Regions from separate parts of the Bradyrhizobium sp. CFUWI genome, predicted to be linked through region 1. Evidence: predicted binding sites of a transcription regulator. Region 1 holds the regulator's gene; each other region holds the start of a gene.

Region 1 (9,669 bases):
CAAAACTTCATGGCGTCTGCGCAGGATTGCCAAGGAGATTCGCCTCAAGCTTGCCGCCGAAGGCGCCAAACCCTGCATCAGGAGCCAAGACCCTGCCTAAAATATTGAAGGCACGTGTTTTTGTTCGAATTGGCGAATTCCACTCCGGCTCAAAACGCGCTAGTGGAGAGGCAGGGGGCATGCGCGATGCCGGAGCCGGCGGCGAGGGGTCGTCGCGTGCCTGTGCGCCGTCCGTCTGTCCGCCGGCCGTTCTGGCCGCTGAAGCGTTGTTCGAGGTCTAGATGCTGGAAGCCATACGCAGGGCGACGTCGTTTCTGCGCGAGAAGCAAATCCTGCATAAGCTTGGCGTTGTGATCAGCGTCGCGGTCATCGGCATCGCTTGCTATGTGCTCTACCACATGCTGCGCGGCATCGACTTCAACGAGGTCCTCGAGGCGATCAAGAGCACCGAGCCGAGCCAGATTGCGATGGCGGCGCTGTTCGTCGCCGCGGGCTATTTCACCCTGACCTTCTACGACCTGTTCGCCGTGCGCGCGATCGGCCGTCCCAATGTGCCCTATCGCATCAACGCGCTCGCCGCCTTCACCAGCTATTCGATCGGCCACAATGTCGGCGCCTCCGTCTTCACCGGCGGCGCGGTGCGCTATCGCATCTATTCGGCCTATGGGCTGAACGCGATCGACGTCGCCAAGATCTGCTTTCTCGCCGGCCTGACCTTCTGGCTCGGCAATGCCGCCGTGCTCGGCCTCGGCATCGCCTATCATCCCGAGGCCGCCGCCTCGATCGATCAGCTGCCGCCGTGGCTGAACCGGACGCTGGCGCTGATGATCATCGCAAGCCTGGTCGGTTACGTGGCCTGGGTCTGGACCCAGCCGCGCGTGGTCGGCCGCGGGCCCTGGACCGTGGTGCTGCCGGGCGGCCCGCTGACGCTGCTCCAGATCGCGATCGGCATCATCGATCTCGGTTTCTGTGCGCTGGCGATGTACGTGCTGGTCCCGGACGAGCCCAATCTCGGCTTCGTGGTGGTCGCGGTGATCTTCGTGTCGGCGACGCTGCTCGGCTTCGCCAGCCATTCGCCCGGCGGGCTCGGCGTGTTCGACGCCGCCATGCTGGTCGGCCTCTGGCAGATGGACCGCGAGGAGCTTCTGGGCGGCATGTTGCTGTTCCGCGTCCTCTATTATCTGTCCCCCTTTGTCATCTCTGTAATCTTGCTGACGTTTCGCGAAGTTATCATCGGCGCGCGATCTAAGCGCTTGCAGCAGGCGGCGCTCAAGCTCGACCCCGGCCCGGCACGCGAAGCCGCCTATGTCAGAGAGCGTAGCGACAGCGGCGCCTGACGGCGCCAAGCTTTGAGACAAGCCCCCAGGAGAAGTCCGCCCCGATGGCGATCGACGCCCCATCTTCTCCCTCCGCCCAGCCCTGGTCCGACCGGCTGCGGCACTCGACGATCATCCTGATCGCTGCGGCGCTGGCGCTGGCCGTCATCGTCTCGCTTGGTGAATTGGCGGCGCTGCCCGCCGCGATCGTATTCCTCTGCATCGCCGCCGCTGCGCTGATCCCGTGGCGCCTGCACGATCCCGCCGCTTCGCGTGACGACGTCGGGCGCATCAATCCGGTCGAGAGCGCGGCGGTGGCTGCGGTGGTGGCCGGCATGCCGGATCCGGCGGTGCTGCTCGACCGCGCCGGCCGCGTCATCCACCTCAATGCCGCCGCCGCCCAGCTCGCGCCGGCGCTGCGCAGGAACGAGCTCGCCCAGTTCGCGCTGCGCTCGCCGGAGATCATCACGGCGCTGCGCGAGGCGATCGCGACCACCGAGCCGCGGCGCGCGACCTATCTCGATCACGTCCCGGTCGATCGCTGGATGGAACTCATGATCACGCCGGTGCCGGTGCCGACCAGCTTCGGCGGCGCCGACAAATGCATGCTGATGACCTTCCACGACCAGACTCCGCTGCGCCGGGTCGAGGAGATGCGCGCCGACTTCGTCGCCAATGCCAGCCACGAGCTGCGCACGCCGCTGGCCGCGCTATCGGGCTTCATCGACACGCTGCAGGGGCAGGCCAAGGACGATCCCAAGGCGCGCGAGCGCTTCCTCGGCATCATGCACAACCAGGCCACCCGCATGGCGCGCCTGATCGACGATCTGTTGTCGCTGTCGCGGGTCGAGCTGTCGGCCCATGTCCGGCCCGACACCCTGGTCGACCTCTTGCCGATCATCCGCCAGGTCGCCGACGGGCTCGAGCCGCTGGCGCGCGAGCGCCAGGTCGAGGTCGAGATCCATTTGCCGGATAGCCCGGTGATGATCGCCGGCGACCGCGAGGAGCTGCTCCGCCTGTTCGAGAACCTGATCGAGAACGCCCTCAAATACGGCGCCTCCGGCGGACGCGTCATCGTGTCGCTGACCTCGGCCGCCGCCCCTGACGGAACACAGGAAATCCGGATCATGGTCCGCGATTTCGGCCCCGGCATCGCACCCGAGCACCTGCCGCGGCTGACCGAGCGGTTCTACCGCGTGGACGTCGGCGACAGTCGCTCGCAGGGCGGCACCGGCCTCGGATTATCGCTGGTGAAACATATTCTTAACCGCCATCGCGGCCGGCTCCTGATCGAAAGCGTGCCCAAGCAGGGCGCCACTTTCACCGCCTGTTTTCCCCAAATCAGGACTTCCGAGGCGACCTGAAATCCAAGCAATATCAATTGCTTGCCATTGTCATCCGACTGTCACGAAACCTTCGTAAAAGCACAGCCGACCGCTCCTAAACGGGCGGCGCGGGGAGCGCGATCGGGCGCGGATTGCGCTTCGCTCCCCTGTATGGAGACCAGCATGAATTTCCTCAAGACGATGGTCGCTGCCGGCTTGGTCGCCGCATCGACGACGGTGGCGCTTGCCGCCGACATCACGGGCGCCGGCGCGACGTTCCCGTTCCCGATCTATTCGAAGTGGGCTGACGCCTACAAAAAGGAAACCGGCAACGGTCTGAACTACCAGTCGATCGGCTCCGGCGGCGGCATCAAGCAGATCCAGGCCAAGACCGTGACCTTCGGCGCCACCGATGCGCCGCTCAAGGCCGAGCAGCTCGAGAAGGACGGCCTCGTGCAATGGCCGATGGTGATGGGCGCCATCGTCCCCGTCGTCAATCTCGAGGGCGTGAAGCCGGGCGAACTGCTGTTCGACGGCCAGACGCTGGCCAATATCTATCTCGGCAAGATCACCAAGTGGGACGACGCCGCGATCAAGAAGCTCAATCCGAACCTGAAGCTGCCGTCGGACGCGATCACCGTGGTCCGCCGTTCGGACGGCTCGGGCACCACCTTCAACTTCACCAACTACCTCTCCAAGGCCAGCGCGGATTGGAAGAGCAAGGTCGGCGAGGGCACCGCGGTCGAGTGGCCGGTCGGCGTCGGCGCCAAGGGCAACGAAGGCGTGTCGGGCAATATCGGCCAGACCAAGAACTCGATCGGCTATGTCGAATACGCCTATGCCAAGCAGAACAAGCTGACCTACGCCGGCCTCGTCAACAAGGCGGGCAAGCCGGTGCAGCCGACCGTCGAAGCCTTCCAGGCGGCCGCCTCCAACGCCGACTGGGCCAAGGCGCCCGGCTATTACGTCATCCTGACCGAGCAGCCGGGCGAGAAGTCCTGGCCGATCACGGCGGCGACCTTCATCCTCATGCATAAGGATGCCACCGACAAGGCGGCCTCGCAGGAAGCCATCAAGTTCTTCCGCTGGGCCTTCAAGAACGGCGGCAAGGCGGCCGAGGAGCTCGACTACATCCCGATGCCGGACAGCGTCGTCCAGCAGATCGAGAAGACCTGGGCTGCCGAGATCAAGAGCTGAGACCCTCGTGTCCCGGACGCGCTGCAGCGTGAAACGCTGCTGCGCGGAGCCGGGACCCAAAAGAGCTGGCCCCCCGGATCAGCGTCGCGATACTTCGCGCCGCATCCGGGGCCCGGGACCAAACCGGCAAGAACAAGTATAATCAGTACAGGGGATCGGCGTGGCAGAAATGGCCGTTCAGAGCGATGTGATCGACGACGCCGGACCGTATGACCGCGCCAAGGCCTTGAGCGCGTTCAAGCTCGGCGACGTTACCTTCTACTGGATCACGCGGTTGTCCGCGATCTCGGTGCTGCTCATTCTCGGCGGCATCATCATCTCGCTGATCGTCGGCGCGTTCCCGGCGATCAAGGAATACGGCCTCTCCTTCCTGTGGACGCAGCGCTGGGCGCCGTCGGCCGATCCGCCCGTGCTCGGCGCGCTCGGACCGATGTACGGCACGCTCGTCACCTCCTTCATCGCGATGCTGATCGCCATTCCCGTCGGCCTCGGCATCGCCATCTTCCTGACCGAGCTCTGCCCGCAATGGCTGCGCCGCCCGATCGGCATGGCGGTCGAGCTGCTCGCCGGCATCCCATCGATCATCTACGGCATGTGGGGCTTCTTCGTGCTTGGCCCGTTCCTCGCCAACACCTTCCAGCCCTTCATGATCAGGGTCTTCGACGGCGTCCCGGTGCTGGGCGCGATCTTCGCGGGTCCCCCGTCCTATCTCAGCCTGTTCAACGCCGCGCTGATCCTCGCCATCATGGTGCTGCCCTTCATCACCTCGATCTCGGTCGACGTGTTCAAGACGGTGCCGCCGGTCCTGAAGGAAGCGGCCTACGGCGTCGGCTGCACCACCTGGGAAGTCGTCCGCAGCGTGGTGATCCCCTACACCCGCGTCGGCATCATCGGCGGCGTCATGCTGGCGCTGGGCCGCGCGCTCGGCGAGACCATGGCGGTGACCTTCATCATCGGCAACTCGTTCCGGATCTCCTCCTCGATCTTCGCCCCGGGCACCACGATCTCGGCGGCGATCGCGTCCGAGTTCGCCGAGAGCGACGGCCTGCATCAGTCCGGCCTGATCCTGCTCGGCCTGCTGCTGTTCGTGCTGACATTCTTCGTGCTCGCGGCCGCGCGGCTGATGCTGATGCGGCTGGAAACCAAGGCCGGGAAGTGAAGCCATGAACCCGATCTATGCACGCCGCCGCCGCTGGGACATCGTCATCCGCGGCCTCTGCATCGCCGCCGCCGCCTTCGGCGTCACCTGGCTCGCGCTGATCCTGGTCACGCTGCTCTACAACGGCATCAGCGGCCTGAACCTGGAGCTATTCACCGCGGACACGCCGCCTCCGGGCTCGACCGACGGCGGCCTGCGCAATGCCATCGTCGGCTCGATCATCATGACCGCGATCGGCGTCGGCATCGGCGCGCCGCTCGGCCTGTTCGCCGGTACCTACCTCGCCGAGTACGGCCGCAACGACAAGCTGACCTCGGTGATCCGCTTCATCAACGACATCCTGCTCTCGGCGCCTTCCATCATCATCGGCCTGTTCATCTACGGCGCGGTGGTGGTGCCGATGCGGGGCTTCTCGGCGATCGCGGGCGCGCTGGCGCTCGCCGTGATCGTGATCCCGGTCGTGGTGCGCACCACGGAGGACATGCTGCTGCTGGTGCCGAACCCGCTGCGTGAAGCCGCCAGCGCACTCGGCCTGCCGCGCTCGCTGGTGATCAAGCGCATCGCCTACCGCGCGGCCCGCTCCGGCCTCATCACCGGCGTGCTGCTCGCCACCGCCCGCGTCGCCGGCGAGACCGCGCCGCTGCTGTTCACCGCGCTGTCCAACCAGTTCTTCAGCCTCGGCCTGGACAAGACGATGGCCAACCTGCCGGTGACCATCAACAACTTCGTGCAGAGCCCCTACGCCTATTGGAAGCAGCTCGCCTGGAGCGGCGCGCTGCTGATCACCCTGACTGTGCTTGCCCTGAATATTGGCGCCCGCATCCTTGGTGCCGAGAGGACCGCAAAATGAGTGAAATGTCTGTTTCCGTCAGCGCGCCGAGCGTTCATCCCGGCTCGCAGCCGCTGCCTGAGGCGCCTGCCAAGGTCACCGCGCGCAACCTGAATTTCTACTACGGTGAGCACCACGCGCTGAAGAACATCAATCTGGCGCTCGGCACCAACCGCGTCACGGCCTTCATCGGCCCGTCCGGCTGCGGCAAGTCGACCCTGCTGCGCATCTTCAACCGGATGTACGACCTCTATCCGGGGCAGCGCGCCACCGGCCAGCTGCTGCTCGACCACACCAACATCCTCGATCCCAAGCTCGACCTCAACCTGCTGCGTGCCCGGGTCGGCATGGTGTTCCAGAAGCCGACCCCGTTCCCGATGACGATCTACGAGAACATCGCCTTCGGCATCCGCCTCTACGAGAAGATCTCGAAGTCCGAGATGGACGACCGCGTCGAGAAGGCGCTGCGCGGCGGCGCGCTGTGGAACGAGGTCAAGGACAAGCTCAACGCCTCCGGCCTGTCGCTCTCCGGCGGCCAGCAGCAGCGCCTCTGCATCGCCCGCACCGTCGCGGTGCGGCCCGAGGTGATCCTGTTCGACGAGCCCTGCTCGGCGCTCGACCCGATCTCGACCGCCAAGGTCGAGGAGCTGATCCAGGAATTGTCCGAGAACTACACGATCGCGATCGTCACCCACAACATGCAGCAGGCGGCGCGCGTCTCCGACAAGACCGCCTTCATGTATCTCGGCGAGCTGATCGAGTTCGACGACACCAGCAAGATCTTCACGTCGCCGACCGACCGGCGGACGCAGGACTACATCACCGGCCGGTTCGGCTGAGGAGACGCAATATGGGTACTGAACATACCGCAAAGGCCTTCGACACCGACCTCCAGGAGCTCACCCGCCTGGTCGCCGAGATGGGCGGGATCGCCGAGCGCATGATCGTCGATTCCGTCGATGCGCTGATCCGCCGCGACGTCGCGCTCGGCCAGCGCGTCGTCGCCATCGACGCCGATCTCGACGCGCTGCAGAAGCGCATCGAGGAGCGCGCCGTGCTCACCATCGCCCGCCGCCAGCCGATGGCGGTGGACCTGCGCGAGATCGTCGGCGCCATGCGGGTTGCGACCGATCTCGAGCGCATCGGCGACCTCGCCAAGAACATGGGCAAGCGCGTCGCCGCGCTGGAGACCGACTTCCATCCGCTCAAGCTGTTCCGCGGCCTGGAGCACATGACCGACCTGGTGCAGCAGCAGGTCAAGTCGGTGCTCGACGCCTATGCCGCGCACGATCTGCCGGCGGCGATGGCGGTGTGGAAGGGCGACGAGGAAGTCGACGCGATCTGCACCTCGTTGTTCCGCGAGCTCCTCACCTACATGATGGAGGATCCGCGCAACATCTCGTTCTGCATCCATCTGATGTTCTGCGCCAAGAACATCGAGCGCATCGGCGACCACGCCACCAACATCGCCGAGACCGTGTTTTACATGATCGAGGGCCAGGCGATCACCGACAAGCGGCCGAAGGGCGACATGACGAACTTCGCCACGACGATCCCGAATACCTAAGGAGCGACGACACCATGGGCGCACGCATTATGGTGGTTGAGGACGAGGAAGCTCTCACCGAGCTGCTGCGTTACAACCTCGAAGGCGACGGCTATGACGTCGAGACGGTGATGCGCGGCGACGACGCCGACACCCGCCTCAAGGAGCACATTCCCGATCTGATCGTGCTCGATTGGATGCTGCCGGGCCTCTCCGGCATCGAGCTGTGCCGGCGCCTGCGCACCCGGCCCGAGACCAAGCAGCTGCCCATCATCATGCTCACCGCGCGCGGCGAGGAGAGCGAGCGGGTGCGGGGTCTTGCGACCGGCGCCGACGATTACATCGTCAAGCCGTTCTCGGTGCCGGAGCTGCTGGCGCGCGTGAAGGGCCTCTTGCGCCGCGCCAGTCCCGAGCGGCTCGCCACCGTGCTCGCCTATGGCGACATCGAGCTCGACCGTGACAAGCGCCGCGTCGCGCGCTCGGGCCGCCCGATCGATCTCGGCCCGACCGAATATCGCCTGCTGGAGTTCTTCCTGGAGCATCCCGGCCGGGTGTTCTCGCGTGAGCAGCTGCTCGACAGCGTCTGGGGCCGCGACATCTACATCGACGAGCGCACCGTCGACGTCCATATCGGCCGCCTGCGCAAGCTGCTCAATCTCGGCCGCGAGCAGGATCCGATCCGCACCGTCCGCGGCGCCGGCTACGCACTGGACGATCGCTTCGCCAAGGCGGAGCAGGCGTCGGGTTAGCAGGCGTTGGGTGTAGCGGCTGTAGCTGCACTCTCCGTGTCGTCCCGGACAAGCGTCAGCGCAGATCCGGGACCCATCACCACAGGACGTGGTTTGGCGAAGACTCGGAGTCACCATCTCGCGCAACAATTGCGCCCTGTGGTTATGGATCCCCGCGTTCGCGGGGATGACACCGAGTCATTGGAGCCGTCATCGTGTGACGGCTGCAGTCTAGGCGATCAGTTAATTCCGCGAGCTCACCGCGTGGGCTTCGCCGGTGCGCGGCGGCGATCGGCCGCCGGCTGATACGCCACGCGCGAGTGCTGGGCGCAATAGGGCAGGCCGGACAGCGCCTTGCCGCCGCAGAAGAAGAAATCCGGGCTCGAGGGATCGCCGACCGGCCAGTGGCAGGTCGCCTCGTTCAATTCGAGCAGCGACAGCCGCTGGCTCATCGGCACCACGTTGTCGTAGGTGACGGGTTCGGCTTCGATCTCGACCTCGAAGGCCTGCGCCAGCGCGGTGTTGCCGCGCGCGATGGGGCGGGTCACCCGCATCATGTGCTGGGCGGGACGCGCCTTGCGCGGCCGGGGCGCGGCCGACGAAGGGCTCTTGGCGCGGCCGGACAGGCCGAGCCTGTGCACTTTGCCGATCACGGCATTGCGGGTCACATTGCCGAGCTCTGCTGCGATCTGGCTGGCCGAAAGTCCGGCCTCCCAGAGCTTTTTCAGCTGCTCGACGCGATCGTCGGACCAGGTCAAAACCGTCATTGCACCCTTTCCCTCGCTGCGCGGCTGCCATCCTGGGGCCCTCGCAACGATTGTCTAAGCCTTCAAAAACCCGTGCCGCCAGAATCCCTTAAGGCTCGCCGGGCGCGCTCAAGACGCCCGAACGTTTACGCCGGTACATGAGGACTTAAGGGATCAGAACTGCTGCACGAGATGTCGTATCTGACAGTCCAAACGCTACAATATGGCGTGACTCCCGCGCAAGAGTCCGCCGACTCGCGTCCACATGTTCCGTGGTGAAAAACCCGCAAAATCGGCACCGCAAGACTACGGATTCAGCGTTTCGCGGGGCTTTCCGGGCGGCATTGACACCCGTTTCACCAGGCCTAAGATGGTCGCGCGTGCCGCCCTTAAAAGGCGGCACGTTTCGTTTTCCGGGCCGGTCAATGGTGCGTTGCGCAAAGCACGCCTCACACCGTCCGCAACATCAAGTGGCCGTCATGACTAACAGCGCAGCCCCGCATTTGCTCCCCGTTTTCGCCAGGGCCAACCTCGGTTTCGAACGCGGCGAAGGCTGCTGGCTGATCGCGACCAATGGCGATCGCTATCTCGATTTCACCTCGGGCGTAGCCGTCAATGCGCTCGGCCATTGCCACCCGCATCTGATCAAGGCGTTGCAGGAGCAGGCGACGAAGCTGTGGCACATGTCGAACCTGTTCCAGAGTCCGGACGGCGAGAAGCTCGCCGCGCGCCTGTGCAACGAGAGTTTTGCCGACTTCGTGTTCTTCTGCAATTCCGGCGCCGAGGCGCTGGAGGGCGTGATCAAGCTGGTGCGCCATCATCA
Region 2 (9,669 bases), on a different contig from region 1:
TTGGTTGCGGCGTATTGCTTCTGATACTCGAAGCGCTTGGCGAACAGCTCGTCGAGCTCGGCATCGGTCTTGCCGCCGCCCTTGCCGCGATAATAATCGCGCAGCTTGATCTCGTCGCGGAACTGGCGCTGGCCGGGGGTGTGGTCCATCAGCGACATCAGCTTGACGTCGGGACGGTCGATCAGCTCCCTGGCCTCCTCGACCACGCTCGGCATCGGGATCTCGCAGCGCAGGTGCAGGAAGTGGTCGGCGCGCAGCAGGCTGGCATCGCGCGCGGTCGTGATCGCGGCGGCCAGCACGCCGGCGCGGCCGTCGACCTCCTCGGCGCCGTCCTCGCGCCAGACCCGGAGCGAGTCGAACACGGTGGTGATGCCGGATGTGGCGAGCTGGCCGTCATAGGAGACGACAGCCGCGACCGGATTCCAGAACACCTTTGGCCGCGGCACGTAATGGGCTTCGAGATGGTCGGTGTGAAGCTCGATCAGGCCCGGCATGATGAGGTCGCCGCCGGCATCCTCGGCCCCTGCGGGCGCCCGGCCCTCGCCGATCTCGGCAATGCGGCCATCGGCAAGAGCAAACCAGCCCTGCTCGATCACCCGGTCGGCCAGCACGATCCTGGCGTTGGCGATCACAATGTCCTTCGGCTTGGCGTTCATTTCCATGTCCCTCAGGCCGCCGCGGCAAAGCTGGTGACGTCGACGATGCGGTCGGCAATCAGATGACGGATTTCGTCGTCATGGACAATAGCGACCATGGCGACGCCCTGACGCTTCTTTTCAGCGACCAGCTCGACCACCACGCCGCGGTTGGCGGCGTCGAGCGAGGCGGTCGGCTCGTCCAGCAGCAGGATCGGCAGATCCGAGATGAAGCCGCGCGCGATGTTGACGCGCTGCTGCTCGCCGCCGGAGAAGGTCGCGGGCGGCAGCCGCCACAGCCGCTCGGGGATGTTGAGGCGATGCAGCAACTCGCCGGCGCGAGCCTGCGCGTCGGCGCGGGCCGTGCCGTTCACGATCAGCGGCTCGGCGACGACGTCGATGGTGGCAACGCGCGGCACCGCCCGCAGGAACTGGCTGACATAGCCGATGGTGGCGCGGCGGACGTTGAGCACCTGGCGCGGCTCGGCGCTGGCGAGATCGATCAGCGCGCCGCGATGGCGGATGCCGATCCGGCCGCTGTCGCAGCGGTAATTGCCGAAGATCATCTTCAGGATCGACGACTTGCCGGCGCCCGACGGACCCGACAGCACGACGCACTCGCCCGGATTGACCTTGAAGGTCACGCCGCGCACGACCGGCAGCTCGATGCCGCCCTGCAGGTGCATCGTGAAGGTCTTGTTGGCGTCGGCGATATCGATCATGGCGGTCATTGCAGAACTCATATCGAAAGGCTCATGGCGGCAGAATCGAGGAGACGAGGAGTTGTGTATAGGGCTCGCGGGGGTCGTCGAGCACCTGGTCGGTGAGACCGGTCTCGATAACCCTGCCGCCCTTCATCACCATCACCCTGTGAGACAGGAGCCGCGCGACCGCAAGATCGTGGGTGACGATGATGACGGCCAAGTGCAGCTCGGCGACGAGGCTACGCAGGAGATCAAGCAGGCGGGCCTGCACGGAGACATCGAGGCCGCCGGTCGGCTCGTCCATGAACACCAGCCGCGGCTCGGTGACGAGGTTGCGTGCGATCTGGAGGCGCTGGCGCATGCCGCCGGAATAGGTGCGCGGCGCATCGTCGATGCGTGCGACGTCGATCTCGACGCGGGTCAGCCAGTCCGACGCGGTATCGCGGATGCGGCCATAATGGTTCCAACCCACCGCCATCAGGCGCTCGCCGACATTGGCGCCGGCCGAGACCGCCATGCGCAGGCCCTGCGCGGGATCCTGGTGCACGAAGCCCCAATCGGTGCGGAACAGGAAGCGGCGCTCGGCCTCGCCCAGCGTGGCGAGATCGCGCGTGACACCGTCGCGCATGCGGTAGGACACATGGCCGCCGCTGGCCGCGAGCTGGCCCGACAGCAGCTGAAGCAGCGTCGACTTGCCCGAGCCGGATTCGCCGACGATCGCCAGCACCTCGCCGGGATAGAGCGCGAACGAGACGTCGCGGCACGCGGCGATGCGGCCGAACGACTTGCTGAGGGACGTCGCGACCAGCAGCGGCTCGTCGTTCTCGTGCAGGTCTGGATCAGCCATTCGCGCCTCCTTGCGCCTTGTCCTTGTACGGCGCGGCGCTGAGGCTGCCGTGGTGGCCCGCGGCCTGCCGGCCCTCGCAATAATCGGTGTCCGAGCAGACGAACATGCGGCTGCCCTTGTCGTCGGTGACGATCTCGTCGAGATAAGAATTCTCTGCGCCGCACAGCGCGCAGGGCGCGTTGAAGCGATAGGGCTCGAACGGGTGATCCTCGAAATCGAGCGACACCACCTGCGTATAAGGCGGAATCGCATAGATGCGCTTCTCGCGGCCGGCCCCGAACAATTGCAGCGCCGGGCAATTGTCCATCTTGGGATTGTCGAATTTCGGCGTCGGCGACGGGTCCATTACGTAGCGCGCGTTCACCTTCACCGGATAGGCATAGGCGGTCGCGATGTGGCCGAAGCGGGCGATGTCCTCATAGAGCTTCACATGCATCAGGCCGTATTCGGCCAGCGCGTGCATGCGCCGCGTCTCGGTCTCGCGCGGCTCGAGGAAGCGCAGCGGCTCCGGAATCGGCACCTGATAGACCAGCACCTGGTTCTCGCTCAGCGCCGCCTCCGGGATGCGGTGACGGGTCTGGATCACGGTCGCCTCCTCCGTCGCGGTCGTGGTGGCGACGCCCGCGGTCTTGGCGAAGAATTTGCGGATCGAGATCGCGTTGGTGGTGTCGTCGGAACCCTGGTCGATCACCTTCAGCACGTCGGCAGGACCGAGGATCGCGGCGGTGACCTGCACGCCGCCGGTGCCCCAGCCATAGGGCATCGGCATTTCGCGGCTGGCGAACGGCACCTGGTAGCCGGGAATCGCGATCGCCTTGAGGATGGCGCGGCGGATCATCCGCTTGGTCTGCTCGTCGAGATAGGCGAAATTGTAGGCCGGCGCGTTCATTCCGCGGCCTCCTTCATGGCTTCGGGCGCTTGGGCATCCGCGAACTCCCGACGCAGCTTGCGCAGCAGGCCGAGCTCGGACTGGAAGTCGACATAATGCGGCAGCTTGAGGTGCTCGACGAAGCCCGTCGCCTGGACGTTGTCCGAATGCGACATCACGAACTCCTCGTCCTGCGCCGGGGCACGCACCTCCTCACCGAGCTCGCGGGCGCGCAGTGCGCGATCGACCAGGGCCATCGACATGGTCTTGCGCTCGCTCTGGCCGAAGGCGAGGCCATAGCCGCGGGTGAAGCACGGCGCTTCGGTCGCGGAGCCCTTGAACTGGTTGACCATCTGGCATTCGGTGAGCTCGATCGCGCCCAGCGGCACGGCGAAGCCGGCGTCCTCCGCGAAGAACTCCACCTCGACCTCGCCGAAGCGGATCTCGCCGGCGAACGGATGGTTGCGGCCATAGCCGCGCTGGGTGGAATAGCCCATCGCCAACAGAAACCCTTCGTCGCCGCGCGCCAGATTCTGCAGCCGCAGGTCGCGGTTCGCCGGAAAATTCAGCGGCTCGCGGGTGAGATCGCCGACGCTGGCGCCGTCCTCGGCCTGGGGCGAGGATTCGATCAAGCCGTCGCGGCCGAGAATGTCCGTCACGCGCGGCGTCGGCGCCGTGGAGGCATCGGCCGTGGCCGGCGCCTCCGGCGCAAAGCCTTGCGCGAGCGAGGGATCGAGCAGGCGGTGGGTATAGTCGAAGGTCGGCCCGAGAATTTGGCCACCGGGAATGTCCTTGAAGGTCGAGGACACCCGCCGCTGCACCCGCATGGCGCCGGTGTCGACCGGCTCGCTGGCGCCGAAACGCGGCAGCGTGGCGCGGAAGGCGCGGACCAGGAAGATCGCCTCGATCAGATCGCCGCGCGCCTGCTTGATCGCAAGCGCCGCGAGCTCGCGATCGTACAGCGAGCCTTCGCTCATGACGCGGTCCACGGCGAGGCCGAGCTGTTCCGAGATCTGGTCGAGCGTGACCTCCGGAACGCCGTGGTCGCCGCGCCGCTTGTGGGCGAGCAGGCGATGGGCGTTCTCGATGGCGCGTTCGCCGCCCTTGACTGCGACATACATGCTTCAGCTTCCCTTGCTCACGACACGCGTGGTGCGGGGGATCGCGACCACGGCGTCATCGGCGACCAGCACGACATCGATGCCGCGCGGAAACAGCGGCTCGTTGAACCGCAGGCGCTCGAACAGGTCGAACGGCTTGATCGACGCCTGGAGCGTCGCGGCACCGTCGATGCCGGGCCCGCGCAGCTCGAAGCTGCGACCCGCGTCGAGGCTCTCCACCTGGAGGATGATAGTGGTGGAGCGATCCGGATATTCGCTGGTGCCGAGCGCGAAGCGTTCGAGCGGCGGAAGCGCGGCGCCGTCGCCAATCAGCGCAAAGCTCGCGATCGAGCTATCCTGCACCACCGGCGCGCCGGTGTGGAATTTCAGCCATTTGACCACGTCCGGGCTCGCCGCCATCCGCGCATCGAGCCAGAGCGGCGTGTCGTGGTCGAACAGCGTCAGCGCGATCGCGGCGGTGCCGCGCATCATCGGACCGGGCGCCCCCGCGCCCGGCACGATGGGCCGGACCGAGCCCGGCCGCGCCATCGCGTCCATCACCGAGCGAAAGGTCGATTGCGCCGACAGCACCTTGTCGGCGAACCCCGGCGGCAATTCCGCAATCGTGGTCATGATCTCACCCCTCACCGCGCACCATGGTGTAGAAATCAACCTTAGTCGCGGCGGTCTCGGCCGCGGCCTGCTGGCGGCGAATCATAAGCTGCTCGCGCAACGGCGCGATTACATCCCGCTCCACCGCGCCGCCGAAATCACGGGACTGCACCAGCGCATCGCACAGCGCGATCAGCCGCGCCTTCTCACTGTTCCGCCCGAGCGTATAGCCGAACCCGACCTCGCCGCTCGCAAGCCGCACGGCCGCGCGCGACACCGTGGCCTCGCCGAGATTGAACGGCGCACCGTCGCCGCCGACCCGGCCGCGCAGCATGACGAGGCCGTTCTCCGGCGCGCGCAGATCCTGATGCTCCGGAAGAGCGAAGTCGCGGAGGCGGGCGGCGATCTCGCCCGCCTCCGCGTGCGCCAGCACGGCCATGGCGGCCTTGCGCTGGGCTTGCTGGTTGTCGTGCTGGGTCACCCGATTCACCGAACCTTTTGACAGAACTTGCCGCGCCGAAGTTGTCTATGATAATAGACAACTTCATACGGGAGCGCCATGACTGTTTCGTGACAAAGCCGTGATTTCTGGGCTAGGCTGACCGGCGATATGAGCATGCAAGACACTGCATCGTCCGGCGTCGCGCTGTGGCGCCTCGTTGCCGACGGCATCGAGCGCGGCATCGCCGACGGCCGCTTCGCGGCTGGCGACAAATTGCCGGGCGAAATGGAGATCGCCGAGACCTATCGCGTCAACCGCCACACCGTGCGGCGCGCGCTGGCAGCTCTCGCCGAGCGCGGCCTGGTGCGCGCCGAGCGCGGCAGCGGCACCTATGTCGAAGCGCAGAAGCTCGCCTACCCCCTGCGCTCGCGCACGCGTTTCTCGGAGATCGTCGGGGCCGGCGGCCGCGAGCCGCGCGGCCAGTTGATCGAGGCTTCCGAGGATGTCGCGACCCGCGAGCTGGCGCGCGAGCTGGGCTTGAAAGCTGGCGCGCCCCTGGTGCGGATCGAGGCGATCCGCCTTGCCGACCGCACCCCGATCTGCGTCTCCACCACCTGGCTGTCGGCCGAGCTGTTTCCGGATGCGGGCGCCGTGTTCGCGGCGACGCGCTCGATGACGAAGCTGCTCGCGCATTACGGCGTGCGCGACTATCGCCGCGGCGCGACCCGGATCACCGCCGGCATCGTGGACGCAACCGACGCGGCACGGCTGGATCTCGCGCTGGGACGCCCGATCCTGGTGGTGGACGCCACCGACCACGATCTCCAGGGCCAGCCGCTGATGACCAAGCACTCGCGCTTCGCGGCGGAGCGGGTGGAGTTTCTGGTGGAGTCGTAGGGGCCCTCTCCGAGAAACGGGACTCGTAGGGTGGGCAAAGCGCAGCGTGCCCACGACTTTGATCATGTCGGAGAAAGTTCGTGGGCACGGCGATGACGCGCCTTTGCCCACCCTACGGCGCTACGGCACCGACGGTCAGGCGACAGCTCGCTTGCCAATGATCGCAAAGCGCAGCTTGCCCGAGATGAAATCGATCGCGGCGACCGCGACCAGGATCATCAGGATCAGGAACGACACTCTCTGCCATTCCAGCACGCGGATCTGCTCGGCGAGCTGGAGGCCGATGCCGCCGGCGCCGACGATGCCGATGATGGTGGCCGAACGCGTGTTGGATTCGATGAAATAGAGCACCTGGCCGGCGATGACGGGCAGCACCTGCGGCAACAGGCCGAAGCGGATCTCGTGCAGCGCGCTGCCGCCGGAGGCGCGGATGCCCTCGACCTGCTTCTGGTCAGCGCCTTCGATCGCTTCCGAGAACAGCTTGCCGAAGGCGCCGAAATCCGACACCGCGATGGCGAGCACGCCGGCGAACGGGCCGAGCCCGACCACGTTGATCCAGACCAGCGCCCAGATCAGGGTGTCGACGCCGCGGATCGAATCCAGCACGCGTCGCACCGGAAAGCGCAGGATGCTCGACGGCACCACGTTGCGCGCGGCTAGCAGGCTGACCGGAAGCGCGAACAGTGCGGCGAGGGTCGTGCCCAGCAGCGCGATCGACAGCGTCTCGCCGAGCGCCTTGAGATAGACCGGCAGCGAGGAGCCGGGATCGGGCGGGATCATCATCAATGTGATCCAGCCGAGCTGGCTGAGGCCGGCGAAGAACCGCGATGGCGAGAAGTCGAGATCGACGAGGCCATAAATCAGGATCGCGAACGCCGCGACGATCATCGCCGGCATCGCGAGCCGCGCTGAGGCCGGCCGGTCGAACACGTCGGGGTAGCGCGCGCGAAGCTCTCGCGGATCGACCTCGTGCGGCGTCACGTCCGCGCCTCCTTGCCGAACAGGCGGCCGCGCAGCCAGCCCGTGGTGATGTCGATGATGAAGACGGTGATTATGATGGTGAGCAGGATGGCGCTGACGTCCGAATAGTAGAATTTGCGAATGGCGACGACGAGCTCCTGGCCGATGCCGCCGGCGCCGACGAATCCCATCACCGAGGCTTCGCGCACATTGATCTCGAAGCGCAGCAGCGCGTAGCTGGCATAGCCCGCCGTCACCTGCGGCACGACGGCGAAGCGCATGCAGGACAGCCAGCTCGCGCCGGTCGAGCGGATGCCCTCGACCGGCTTCATGTCGGCGTTCTCAACGATCTCCGAGAACAGCTTGCCGAGCGCGCCGGTGGAATGGATCGCGATCGCGAGCACGCCGGCCATCGGCCCGAGCCCGAAGGCGATGACGAAGACCAGCGCGAACACGATGCCGGGGACGGTGCGGGCGAATTCGAGCAGGCGCCGCACCGTGAAGCGCAGCCAGGGCGCGGGCGAGGTGTTCTCGGCCGCGAAGAAATTGAGGCAGAATGCCAAGGTCGCGCCGATCAGCGTGCCGACGTAGCTGATCAGCAGGGTCTCGCCCAGCATCTTCAGCCATTTGCGCCAGCCCCACATCCACTCGCCGACATCGGTCCAGACCCGCTGGCCGCTGTCGAGCGTGAATATGCGATCGAAATAGCTGACGAAATTGCCGAAATAGGTGAACAGCGTGCGCAGATTCACTTCGGCGCCGATCGCGGCGAGAACCAGCGCCGCGGCGAAGACCGCGGCTCCGAACAGGAGGCGGAGCCGCCTGCGGGCCACCGCCTGGCGATAGGCGGCGTTGAGCACGGCGAGCTGCTGCTCGGGAAGGATCGAAACCGCTGTTGTCATGGGCTCGAGATCAGGTCCCGTCAAAGAAAGAGCCGGGTCGTTCGACCCGGCTCCAGTGGCATTGTCCTGATACTCAGGACGCCTTCTTCTTACGCAGGGCGTCGACGAACTTGATCAGCTCGATCGTGCCATCCCAATCCTTGGTGGTGGCGGGATGAAAGCCCTTCTTCTGGCCGTCGGAGAGGCGATCGAACGCGGCCTTGTCCTTGGCCGGCGCGTCGAAGAAAGCTTTCACAATTGCGGCCTTGGCGTCTTCCGGCAGGTCGGAGTTGAAAGCATAAGGGCCGTTGATGATCGGCGACGATTTGTGGATGATGCGGAAGTCGTCCTTCTTCATCGCCGAGCCGTCGGCATTCTTCAGCATGCCCTTGGTCAGCATCTGCGCCAGCGTGGAATCGTCGTCGCTGGTCCACTGGTTGGCGGCGACGTCGACCGTTCCTTGCGACAACGCCAGCATCGCGTTCTCGTGGCTGCCGGTGAAGACGACCTTGCTGAAATAGGTGTCGGCATCGTGGATGCCCATCTTGTCGAGCTCGAAGCGCGGCACGTTGTTGCCGGAGGTCGAGTTCGGATCGACCAGGCCAAGGTTCTTGCCCTTGAGCTGATCGAGGGTCTTGTAGGGGCTGCTCGCCTTGACGAAGAACACAGAATAATAGCCGGTCGAGCCGTCGGCGTTGACGTCGTTGGCGAAGGCCTCGGACTTGACGCCGGTCAGGCGGGCGCGGGCGAACGCAGCCGAGCCGTAGCTGGCAATGTGGATGTTGCCGGCGCGCTGGCCTTCGATCACGGCGGCGTAGTCATTGGCGATGCGCAGCGTCACCTTCACGCCCAGCTCCTTGGAGAGATAGCTCATGAACGGCGCCCAGCGCTCGGTGACGCCGGAGGCGTTCTCGGCCGGCACGACCGCGAAGGTCAGCTCGGGATATTTCGCTTTCCAGTCGGCGGCCAGGGCTGAAGTCGTGAACGCGAGCGCGGCGGCGCCGGCAAGGACCAGTCTGCGAGTAATCATGATACCCTCTTCATCGGTTGGGGTCGGTTGACGCAAAGACTTGCAACGAAGACTTGCAACGAAACAGATTTCGCTCAGGCGGCCGCGGCCGTTCCGAGCGCGGGGACGCCCGCAGGCACCGGCGCAGGCATGGCGCCCATGACATCGGCGGCTTCGAGATCGTAGAGCTCGCGTGCGACGTGATCGGTCAGCGCGGCCGGCGCGCCGTCGAACACCACGCGGCCCTGCGCCATGCCGATCAGGCGATCGCAATAGCTGCGGGCGAGATCGAGCGAATGCAGGTTGCAGAGCACCGTGATGCCGAAATGCTTGTTGATGCGCAAAAGCGCATCCATCACGATCTTGGTGTTGCGCGGGTCCAGCGAAGCGATCGGCTCGTCGGCGAGGATGATGTCGGGCTGCTGCACCAATGCGCGCGCGATCGCGACGCGCTGCTGCTGACCGCCGGAGAGCTGGTCGGCGCGCTGCGCGGCGAGCGAAGCGATGTCGAACTGTTCGAGCGCCGACATCGCCAGCGCCTTGTCCTGCTCCGGCCACACTTGCGACAGCGAGCGCCAGGCCGGCATCGTCGCAAGCCGTCCCATCAGGACGTTGGTGAGGACATCGAGCCGGCCGACCAGGTTGAACTGCTGGAAGATCATCGCCGAGCGCGCCCGCCATTGCCGCAGCTCCTTGCCGCGCAGCGCAGTGACG
Region 3 (9,669 bases), on a different contig from region 1:
AAGCGTGATTCAGATCACGTCCGTCGCCATGGTGACAGGGATCACGGACCGCACGCTCGAACGCGGCCAGGCTTGCTCGCAACCAATCTCGTATCGAGATGAGTGCCAAAGGAGCACGCCATGTTCCGCCTAAAGCCTTTGCTGATGACGGCCGGCCTTGTGGGAAGTCTGTTCGGCTTCACCTGCGGGCCCGTTTCCGCGCAAGTCGCCCCGGTCCAGCCTGCCCCCACCGCGCTGCAAGGCCCGGAGCAGCGGGTGGCGCTGGTGATCGGCAATGCGAACTACCAGAACGCGCCGCAACTCGCGAACCCTGACGATGATGCCCAGTCGATGGCGCAGTTCCTGAACTCCGCCGGCTTCGAGGTGGTTGCCGCCACCGACCTGACGCAGAACGACATGCTGCGCGTGGTGCAGGACTTTTCCGCCAAGGTCGCCTCGCGCGGCCCGAACACGGTGGCGATGGTCTATTACGCCGGCCACGGCGTGCAGCTCGCCGGCGAGAACTATCTCGTTCCGGTCGACGCCAAGGTCTCGAGCCCGACCGAGCTCGTCAACAATTCGGTGCGCCTCGTCGACGTGATGTCGACGCTGGAGACGATCCCGAGCCGCATGCGCATCGTGATCCTCGATGCCTGCCGCAACAACCCGTTCCCTGAGGTCAACGATGCCGGCCGCGGCCTTGCCATCGTCGATGCGCCGAACGGCTCGATCGTCGGCTACTCGACCGCGCCGGGCGCCGAGGCGCTCGACGGCACCGGCGGCCACAGCCCGTACACGCGAGCCTTCCTGGACGTCGCGCGCGAACCCAACGTGCCGATCGAGCAGCTGTTCAAGCGCATCCGCCTGCAGGTGAACCAGACCACCAGCGGCGCGCAGATCCCGTGGGAGAGCTCCTCGCTGACGAGCGACTTCACCTTCTTCGGCGACACCGCAATTGCCGCCAACCGCGCGCCGGTCAGGGCGCCCGTGGTGCAGATGGCCTCCAACCTGCCGAGCCGTTCGACGCGCCAGGCCTATGACTACGTCGTGTCCGAGGGCCGGCCGGAATATTATCAGGAGTTCATCCGGATGTATCCGCACGACCCGCTGTGCGACCACGTCCGCTGGCTGCTCAACAACATCCTGCTCTCGCAGGCCTGGCACAAGGCCGTGCTCGCGAACTCGCCGCTCGGCTACAAGACCTTCTATGACAGCTACGGCAACAGCCCCTATGCACAGGTCGCGCTGAAGCTGCAGGCGCAGCCGAAGCAGATCCCCCTGATGCAGGCGACCAAGTTCCTGGCGCCGCAGAACATTGCTCCGACCTTGAAGATCGGCAATCTCGGCCAGCCGAAATACCTGCCGCTGATGCAGCAGGGCAATGGCGGCGGTCAGATCAATGGCAATCTGCCGGTCGTGCAGAAGCCGGTCGACGGCAATGGCATCGGCAAGCCCGGCAATGGCGGCCAGATCGTCAATCTGCCGGCTGGCAACAACAACCAGCCAAACCCACAGAACGGCACGCCGTCGCAGTCCCCGGGCAAGATCGTCACCCTGCCCGCGCCGACCACCACCGGCAACAACAATGGCGGCATCGGCAAGATCGTGACGCTGCCTGCGACCAACAATGCGCCGAACGGCGGCAACGCCAATGGCAAGCCGGGCAAGATCGTCAGCATGCCGGTGAACGTCGGCAAGGCCGGCTCGAATGTCGAGACCAAGCCGGTCAATGTTCAGACCCAGAACCAGCCGATCCGCGTCAACAACGGCAACACCGGCATCGTGAAGCTCAACAACAACCCGGTGAACAAGGTGCAGGTGCAGAACAACGTGCAGACCAACCGTCCGCAGCTCAACACGATGCCGAGCCGCATGGTCAACAGCAACAACAACTTCCGGCAGTCGATGAACCAGGCGCCGAGCACGAACAATGGCGGCAATCGCCGCGGCGGCTTCATGCACTGATCGCACGAACGAAGAAGGTGCGCTCCCTCCCCCGCTGGCGGGGAAGGGTTGGGGAGAGGGTCTCTCCACAACGGGACAATCCCCAAGACAAGACGAAGGGGCAGAGCGGTGACGCTCTACCCCTTCGTCATCTCAGCCATTGAACGTCGTCATTCCGGGAAGCACTTTCGCGCGCAATGACGAGGGGAGGTCTCGTAGGGTGGGCAAAGCGAAGCGTGCCCACGTCGTCTCTCTTTGGAATCACTGAAAGGTGGTGCGCCCGGCGCTTTGCGCCTTTGCCCATCCTACGGCACTGGATTGCTGCGCCGAAAGGCGCAGGCCCGGAATCCATAACCACGATCGGGAGCGTGGATTCCGGGCTCACGCTTCGCGCGCCCCGGAAGGACGGCTAGGCCACCAGCTCGGCGAACAGATCCGCATCGACGTTGCCGCCGGAGAGCACGATGACGACGTTCTTCCCGGCGACGTCGAGACGTCCCGCCAGCAGCGCGGCGAGACCGACGGCGCCGCCCGGCTCCACCACGAGCTTGAGCTCGCGATAGGCGAAGGCGACTGCGGCGCCGACTTCCTTGTCCGACGCCGTGACGCCGCGCGCGAGCAGCTTGCTGTTGATCGCAAAGGTCATCTCGCCGGGGATCAGGGCCATCAGCGCATCGCAGATGGTGCGGCCGGCCGGCGGATGCGGCTCGCGATGGCCCGCGCTCAGCGAAATGCCATGATCGTCGAACGCCTCGGGCTCGGCCACCACGATCTCGGCGAGCGGATAGCGTGCCTTCACCGCCGTCGCGACGCCCGCGATCAGGCCGCCGCCCGACGCCGGTGCCACCACGATGTCGGGGGACAGACCAAGCGTTGCCATGTCCTCCGCGATCTCGCGGCCGGCGGTGCCCTGCCCTGCGATCACGAACGGATCGTCGTAAGGCCTGACCAGCGTCGCGCCGCGCTTCTCGGCGATGCCGCGCGAGATCGCCTCGCGGTCGTCCTTGTCGCGATCATAGAGCACGACTTCGGCGCCGTAGGATTTGGTGCGCTCGCGCTTGGACAGCGGCGCATCCGCAGGCATCACGATGGTCGCCTGCATGTCGAGGATCTTTGCCGCCGCTGCCACGCCCTGGGCGTGATTGCCGGAGGAGAACGCGACGACGCCGCCGGCGCGCTTGTCCTGCGGGATCGAGAACACCTTGTTGAAGGCGCCACGGAACTTGAAGGAGCCGGTGCGCTGAAGCATCTCCGGCTTCAGGAAGACTTTCGCGCCAACCCGCTCGTTGAGCACCGGAAAGGACAACAGCGGGGTGCGGATGGCGTAGGGCGCGATCACGCGCGCTGCGGCATCGATATCGGCGGGGCCGATCGGGAGAAGCTGTTCGGTCATATCAGACCTTATCGCGGCCATCGAGCCGCGGGCAAGACACCTCCGCGCGAGGAATCTTCCCTTTAGGCGACGAAGCGCGGCTGTTCCGTGCCGTCCCCGCCCGGCAGCACAGCCCCCACCGCCTGGATATTGTCGACAAAAGCCCTCGCCGAGGCTTCCCAGGTGTAGTTGCCGGCGAATTCGACACAGTCCTGCCGGGAGATGTCGAGCGCCGCGAAGCAGGCGCTGCGCAGATCGTGATCGAGGGCGCCGACCGGGGCATTGCCGATCACGTCGCGGGGGCCCTTCACCGGAAAGGCCGCGACCGGCAGCCCGCTCGCCAGCGCCTCCAGCAGAACCAGGCCGAACGTGTCGGTCTTGCTCGGGAATACGAACACATCGGCCGCCGCATAGATTTCCGCCAGCGCCTCACCCTGCTTCTCGCCGAGGAAGATCGCATCGGGATAGGCCTCTTCGAGCGCGGCGCGCGCCGGGCCGTCGCCCACGATCACCTTCGTGCCCGGCAGATCGAGGTCGAGGAAGGCTTGGAGATTCTTCTCCACCGCGACGCGGCCGACCGACAGGAACACCGGTGCCGGCAGGCAGAGGTCGATGGCCCGCGGATGGAACACATTTGTATCGACGCCGCGCGGCCACAGCATGACATTGTCGAAACCGCGCTCGGTCAGCTCACCGGCGAGCGCAGGCGTTGCTGCCATTACGGCACGGCTGGGGGCATGGAAGCGGCGCAGCGCCCGCCAGATCAGCGAGCCCGGCACCGGCACGCGGGCGCGGACATATTCGGGAAAGCGGGTGTGGAAGCTGGTCGTGAACGGCAGCCGGCGCTGGCGGCAATAGCGGCGGACCATCAGGCCGATCGGCCCTTCGGTCGCGATGTGGATGCTGTCCGGGCGCGCCTCCTCGATCAGCCTGGCAATCCGCGCCGGGCGCGGCATCGCCAGCCGCACGTCGCGATAGCTCGGCATCGCGAAGGTGCGGAACGATTGCGGCGTCAGGAACGTGAACGCAACGCCGGAACCTTCGACGTCAAGCCCCTCGGCCGCGTCGGCGAGCTTGGTCAGCGTCCGAACCACACCGTTGACTTGCGGGTGCCAGGCGTCGGTCGCGACCAGGATGCGCATCGGGCGGCCTTTGTTATGCAGCTCTGGCTGCAACCTGCGGGACGGCGGCCGGCTTCTGCAAATGATCCGCCCAGGTGATGATCTCGAAATGACCGTCGTCATGCTCGACGAGCGCGGTGCAGCTCTCGACCCAGTCGCCGCAATTCATGTAGCGAATGTCGCCCTCGTCGCGGATCACGGCGTAGTGGATGTGGCCGCAGATCACGCCGTCGGCGTCGTAGCGCCGCGCCTCGGCGGCGAGCGCCTGCTCGAACGCGCCGATATAATTGACCGCGTTCTTGACCTTCTGCTTGGCCCATTGCGACAGCGACCAATAGGGCACCTTGAACAAGCGGCGGAAGAAGTTGACCAAGCGATTCATCTGAATCGCGAAGTCGTAGGCCTTGTCGCCGAGATGGGCGAGCCAGCGCGCGTTCTGCACCACGAGATCGAAGATGTCGCCGTGGATGACGAGATAGCGCTTGCCGTCGGCGCTGGTGTGGACGGTGTTCTCGACCACGTCGATGCCGCCGAAATGCGTGCCGTAATAGTTGCGCAGGAACTCGTCGTGATTGCCGGGGATGTAGATGACCTTGGCACCCTTGCGCGCCTTGCGCAAAAGCTTCTGGACGAGGTCGTTGTGGGATTGCGGCCAATGCCAGCTCGATTTGAGCGCCCAGCCGTCGACGATGTCGCCGACGAGATAGATCGTGTCGGCATCATGGTAGCGCAGGAAGTCCAGCAGAAGATCGGCTTGAGAACCGCGGGCTCCGAGATGAACGTCGGAGATGAACAACGTGCGAAAGCGCCGCTCGGGGCTCTCGTCACTCACATCGTAACTTCCCATGCGTCAGCCTGTAACAATGTCCCGTGACAGGGGGATGACCGATCGAACCTTTGAGGCACCTTCAGATACGAATCACGCCTAGCCTCGCCCTCCCTGCGAATATCAGTCGCATGCGACAATCAGGCGACACGGCGCCGCAGAAGGTGATCGTCATGCCCGGGCTTGTCCCGGGCATCCACGTTCTTCGTGCTGCGTGGCAAGGCGTGGATGGCCGGGACAGGCCCGGCCATGACGATGTGGGGCTAGCGTGCCCCCAAAGTGCGCCGCGGCGGCGCTCCCGCGCGCGGCGGCCTCAGTAGAACCTGTGAAAATGATGGATCGGGCCGTGGCCGTGTCCGACGCTGAAGCGGTCGGCGGCGGCGATCGCCGCGCTGATCCAGGTCTTGGCGTTGCGCACGGCGCTTGCCAGATCCTCGCCCTTGGCGAGCCCGGCCGCGACCGCCGAGGATAGCGAGCAGCCGGTGCCATGGGTGTTGCGGGTCGCCACGCGCGGCGCGGTGAGCGCGAGCGTGTTGTCGGCAGCGACGAGATAGTCGATGCTCTCGGCACCCGTGCCGTGCCCGCCCTTGATCAGGACGGCACGGCAGCCGAGCGCCAGCAGGCGCCGCCCCTGGCCTTCGATCTCCGCCTCGCTCGCCGCGACCGGCTCGTCGAGCAGAGCGGCGGCCTCCGGCAGATTGGGCGTGATCACCGACGCCAGCGGTATCAGTCTTGTGCGCAGCGCATTGACGGCCTCCGCTGCGAGCAGCCGATCCCCTGACGTCGCCACCATCACGGGATCGAGCACGACGTGCCCCGGCGACCAGCGCGACAGTGCGGCTGCGATCGCGTCGATGCTGGCGACCTGGGCCACCATGCCGATCTTCACCGCGCCGATGTCGAGATCGGAGAACACCGCATCAATCTGCTCGGTGACGAACGCCGCCGGCACGGCGTGGATGCCGGTGACGCCCCGCGTGTTCTGTGCGGTCAAGGCCGTGATGACGGACGCGCCATAGACGCCGAGCGCCGCAAACGTCTTCAGGTCGGCCTGGATGCCGGCGCCGCCGCTCGAATCGGAGCCGGCGATGGTGAGTGCGACCGGGGTCGTCATCGCCGGACACATTTGCTGGATACGGACACCGCCATGGCCTGTCCTAGCGCGACCGTCGAACACCGGCAAGGCCTCGGATCGGCAGCTGGCGGCTCGCAAGTCCGCTTGCTAAATCGTGCCGGGTTTGGCCTATTAGCCGGAAGAATACGCTTTCGGAGTGCCCGCAATGGTTCCTTTTTTTGTCCAGATCAAATGCAAGCTCGGCCAGTCCTACACGGTGGCCAATGCGCTCGCCGAGGCCGAGATCGCCTCCGAGATCTACTCCACGGCCGGCCAGTACGACCTGCTGGTGAAATTCTACGTCGACAAGGACACCGACATCGGCCATTTCGTCAACGAGAAGGTGCAGGTGCTGCCGGGCATCCAGGACACCCTCACCATCATCACGTTCAAGGCGTTTGGCGGCAGCTAACCGGCCTCCTTCCCGGTTTCCTTGCGCTTGGGCCGCGGCGGACCGTCCACCGGCGGCAGCGATTTGAGGTACTCCGCCATCGCCGCAATATCCTCGTCGGGCAATTGCGAGGTGTTCTTGATCACGCGCGTCATCGCGCCGCCGACGCTGTCGCCATCGGGTAATTCGCCGTTCTTGAGGAAATAGGCGATATCCTTCACGCTCCACTCGCCGAGGCGCTTCTGGGTGATGTTGGGCACCCAGCCCTCGCCTTCGGGATTGGGCCCGCCGGCAAAGCGCTGGCTCGAGATGATGCCGCCCAGCGCGTTGCGCGGGCTGTGGCATTCGGCGCAATGGCCAAAGCTGTTGACCAGATAGGCGCCGCGGTTGAATTGCGGTGACTTGCTGCTGTCGGCGACGAAGGGCTTGTCGTCCAGAAACAGGAACTTCCAGATGCCGATATTGCGCCGGATGTCGAAAGGAAAATGCATGTCGTGGTCGCGCACCTTGCCGGTCATGGGCGGCAGCGTCTTCAAGTAAGCAAAGAGATCGAGCACGTCCTCGCGCCTGGCGTGCCGATAGGACGTATAGGGGAAGGCGGGAAAATAATGCTGCCCGCCGGGCGACACCCCGTACATCACCGCGTTGACGAAGTCGGCGTCCGTCCATTTGCCGATGCCGTCGTTCGGATCCGGGGAGATGTTCGGCGCGTAGAACGTCCCGAACGGCGACTTGATCGCGACGCCGCCACCGAGCCTGAGACGATCGGGCTGATTGGGAACGGCATGGCAGGAGGCGCAGCCGCCGGCGTTGAACATCACCTCGCCATTGGCGAGGTTGGCCACATGGGCCGGCGCGTTGGCTGCAGCCGCTTTCGGCGCGCTGAGCCACCAATAGGTGCCCGCGGCGACGAGCGCCGCGAGCAGCCCGATAAGAATTGTTCGTTGCAACATGCAGATCCATTCAATCGTCGCGGCGAACTTATGCCCGATGTCGTCGCGGCTCCAGCCACGAAGAATTTAGCCCGCTCCGGCCGGACACGGGAATAAACTGAAACGCCGGCTGTTGGAAGTTTGCCAGCCCGAACGGGTTCAGCAGGGAGAATGTCATGAACAAGACCGTCATTGCCGCCCTGGCGCTTGGTGCCGTGACCTTTGCAGGCCCGGCCAGCGCCGAAAAGCTCAAAGCAACCCTCGACGGCAAGTCCGAGGTGCCGGCAATCACCACCAGCGCCACCGGAACCGCCGATCTGGACTACGATGCCGCCAGCAAGAAACTGTCCTGGACCGTCACCTATTCCGGCCTCTCCGGGCCCGCCACCGCGGCGCATTTCCACGGGCCTGCCGAGGCCGGCAAGAACGCAGGCGTCGCTGTCGCGATCCCGAACGCGGCCTCGAGCCCGGTCAAGGGCGAAGCGACCCTGACCGACGCGCAGGCCGCCGATCTGCTCGCCGGCAAGTACTACATCAACATCCACACCGCGGCCAATCCCGGCGGCGAGATCCGCGGTCAAGTGACGAAGTAAGCCGCACGCTGCTTCGTGGCGAAGGCCGGGCGCAGGAGGGGGCGCGCCCGGCCTTTTCGATTTTGAGCGCGCTCAGGCCGCGTTCAGCGCCTGCGCGAGGTCCGCGATCAGGTCGGACGGGTTCTCGATGCCGATCGACAACCGGATCGTGGAATCCAGCACGCCGATCTTCTGGCGGATGTCGGCGGGAACGCCGGAATGCGTCATGGTTGCGGGCAGGCTTGCAAGCGACTCGGTGCCGCCGAGACTCACCGCCAGCTTGAGGATCTGCAGCGCGTTGAGAAACTTGACCGCCGCGTCCTTGCCGCCGACGATGTCGAACGAGAAGGTCGATCCCGCCCCGTGGCACTGCCGCGCGAACACGCGGCCCGCCGGCGAAGCCTCCTCGTGATGACCGAGATAGTGGACCTTGGCCACCTTGGGGTGATCGCGCAGATAATCCGCCACGAGGCGCGCGTTGCTGTTGGCCTTCTCCATGCGCAGGCTCAGCGTCTCGAGCGAGCGGTTGATCATCCAGCAGGAATGCGGATCGAGCTGAGTCCCGATGGCGCCGCGCAGCGCCTTGATGCCTTTCATGATCGCCTTCGAGCCGAGCGCAGCACCCGCGATCAGGTCGGAATGACCGCCGACATATTTCGTCAACGAATACAGCGACAGGTCCGCGCCGTGCTCGATCGGCCGCTGAAACACCGGGCCGAGCAGCGTGTTGTCGCAGGCAATCACCGGTGTGTGTCCCTGCGCCTTTCCGATCGCGTCGGCAACACGCCGGATCATGGCGACATCGACCAGGCCGTTGGTCGGGTTGGCCGGGGTTTCGATCAGGATCATCGAAACGCGGCCCTTGGCCATGGCCTCTTCCGAGGCCTGCCTGACGGCCGCTTCGTCGATCCCGTCGGCGAACCCGACGGCGCCGATCGACAGGCGCGCCAGCGTGTTGGTCAGCAGCGTTTCGGTCCCGCCGTAGAGCGGTTGCGAGTGCAGAATCACGTCGCCGGGGCGGACGAAGGCCAGGATCGTGGTGGCGATCGCCGCCATGCCGGACGAGAACAGCGCGCAGCTCTCGGTGCGTTCGTAGATCGAGAGCCTGTCCTCGACGATCTCGCTGTTTGGATGATTGAAGCGCGAATAGACTAGGCCCGCGCCCATGCCTTCCGGCGGCTCGCGCCGGCCGGCGACGTAATCGAAGAAGTCCTGCCCGTCATCGGCCGTCTTGAACACGAAGGTGGAGGTCAGGAACACCGGCGGCTTGATGGCGCCTTCCGACAGCTGCGGGTCATAGCCATAGGTCAGCATCAGCGTTTCGGGATGCAGCATGTGGTTGCCGATGTGCGTCTTCGACGGAAACGGTTTGACCATGGCCTGTCTCGCTTTTCATTGGGATCCTCGCCGCGCGCTGG

What was found. The regulator PhoB, encoded in region 1, activates phosphate uptake and scavenging genes when phosphate is short. The targets are predictions, from matches to a motif close to TGTCATNNANCTGTCAT.
Region 2: phnF (phosphonate metabolism transcriptional regulator PhnF) is a predicted target of PhoB. The motif match lies at 5,326-5,342, and genes of this name have one in related genera.
Region 3: AC066S_RS33460 (UDP-2,3-diacylglucosamine diphosphatase) is a predicted target of PhoB. The motif match lies at 5,287-5,303, and genes of this name have one in related genera.

The regions. Positions count from the first base shown of each region.
Region 1 covers NZ_JBWJZE010000005.1:443,914-453,582, forward strand. Annotated here, with positions in the region: gene AC066S_RS14600 (lysylphosphatidylglycerol synthase domain-containing protein) at 282-1,337, shown strand; gene AC066S_RS14605 (ATP-binding protein) at 1,382-2,680, shown strand; gene pstS (phosphate ABC transporter substrate-binding protein PstS) at 2,825-3,838, shown strand; gene pstC (phosphate ABC transporter permease subunit PstC) at 4,008-4,997, shown strand; gene pstA (phosphate ABC transporter permease PstA) at 5,002-5,847, shown strand; gene pstB (phosphate ABC transporter ATP-binding protein PstB) at 5,844-6,665, shown strand; gene phoU (phosphate signaling complex protein PhoU) at 6,677-7,393, shown strand; gene phoB (phosphate regulon transcriptional regulator PhoB) at 7,408-8,121, shown strand; gene AC066S_RS14640 (GcrA family cell cycle regulator) at 8,358-8,867, opposite strand; gene AC066S_RS14645 (aspartate aminotransferase family protein) at 9,326-9,669, shown strand, end outside.
Region 2 covers NZ_JBWJZE010000003.1:393,301-402,969, forward strand. Annotated here, with positions in the region: gene AC066S_RS09135 (alpha-D-ribose 1-methylphosphonate 5-triphosphate diphosphatase) at 1-656, opposite strand, end outside; gene phnL (phosphonate C-P lyase system protein PhnL) at 668-1,366, opposite strand; gene phnK (phosphonate C-P lyase system protein PhnK) at 1,389-2,186, opposite strand; gene AC066S_RS09150 (alpha-D-ribose 1-methylphosphonate 5-phosphate C-P-lyase PhnJ) at 2,179-3,075, opposite strand; gene AC066S_RS09155 (carbon-phosphorus lyase complex subunit) at 3,072-4,175, opposite strand; gene phnH (phosphonate C-P lyase system protein PhnH) at 4,179-4,787, opposite strand; gene phnG (phosphonate C-P lyase system protein PhnG) at 4,792-5,256, opposite strand; gene phnF (phosphonate metabolism transcriptional regulator PhnF) at 5,377-6,105, shown strand; gene phnE (phosphonate ABC transporter, permease protein PhnE) at 6,241-7,086, opposite strand; gene phnE (phosphonate ABC transporter, permease protein PhnE) at 7,083-7,967, opposite strand; gene phnD (phosphonate ABC transporter substrate-binding protein) at 8,041-8,976, opposite strand; gene phnC (phosphonate ABC transporter ATP-binding protein) at 9,051-9,669, opposite strand, start outside.
Region 3 covers NZ_JBWJZE010000024.1:72,140-81,808, reverse strand. Annotated here, with positions in the region: gene AC066S_RS33475 (caspase family protein) at 121-1,944, shown strand; gene AC066S_RS33470 (threonine/serine dehydratase family protein) at 2,333-3,316, opposite strand; gene AC066S_RS33465 (glycosyltransferase family 4 protein) at 3,379-4,437, opposite strand; gene AC066S_RS33460 (UDP-2,3-diacylglucosamine diphosphatase) at 4,451-5,263, opposite strand; gene thiD (bifunctional hydroxymethylpyrimidine kinase/phosphomethylpyrimidine kinase) at 5,556-6,356, opposite strand; gene AC066S_RS33450 (Lrp/AsnC ligand binding domain-containing protein) at 6,523-6,768, shown strand; gene AC066S_RS33445 (c-type cytochrome) at 6,765-7,700, opposite strand; gene AC066S_RS33440 (CHRD domain-containing protein) at 7,856-8,272, shown strand; gene AC066S_RS33435 (cystathionine gamma-synthase family protein) at 8,345-9,628, opposite strand.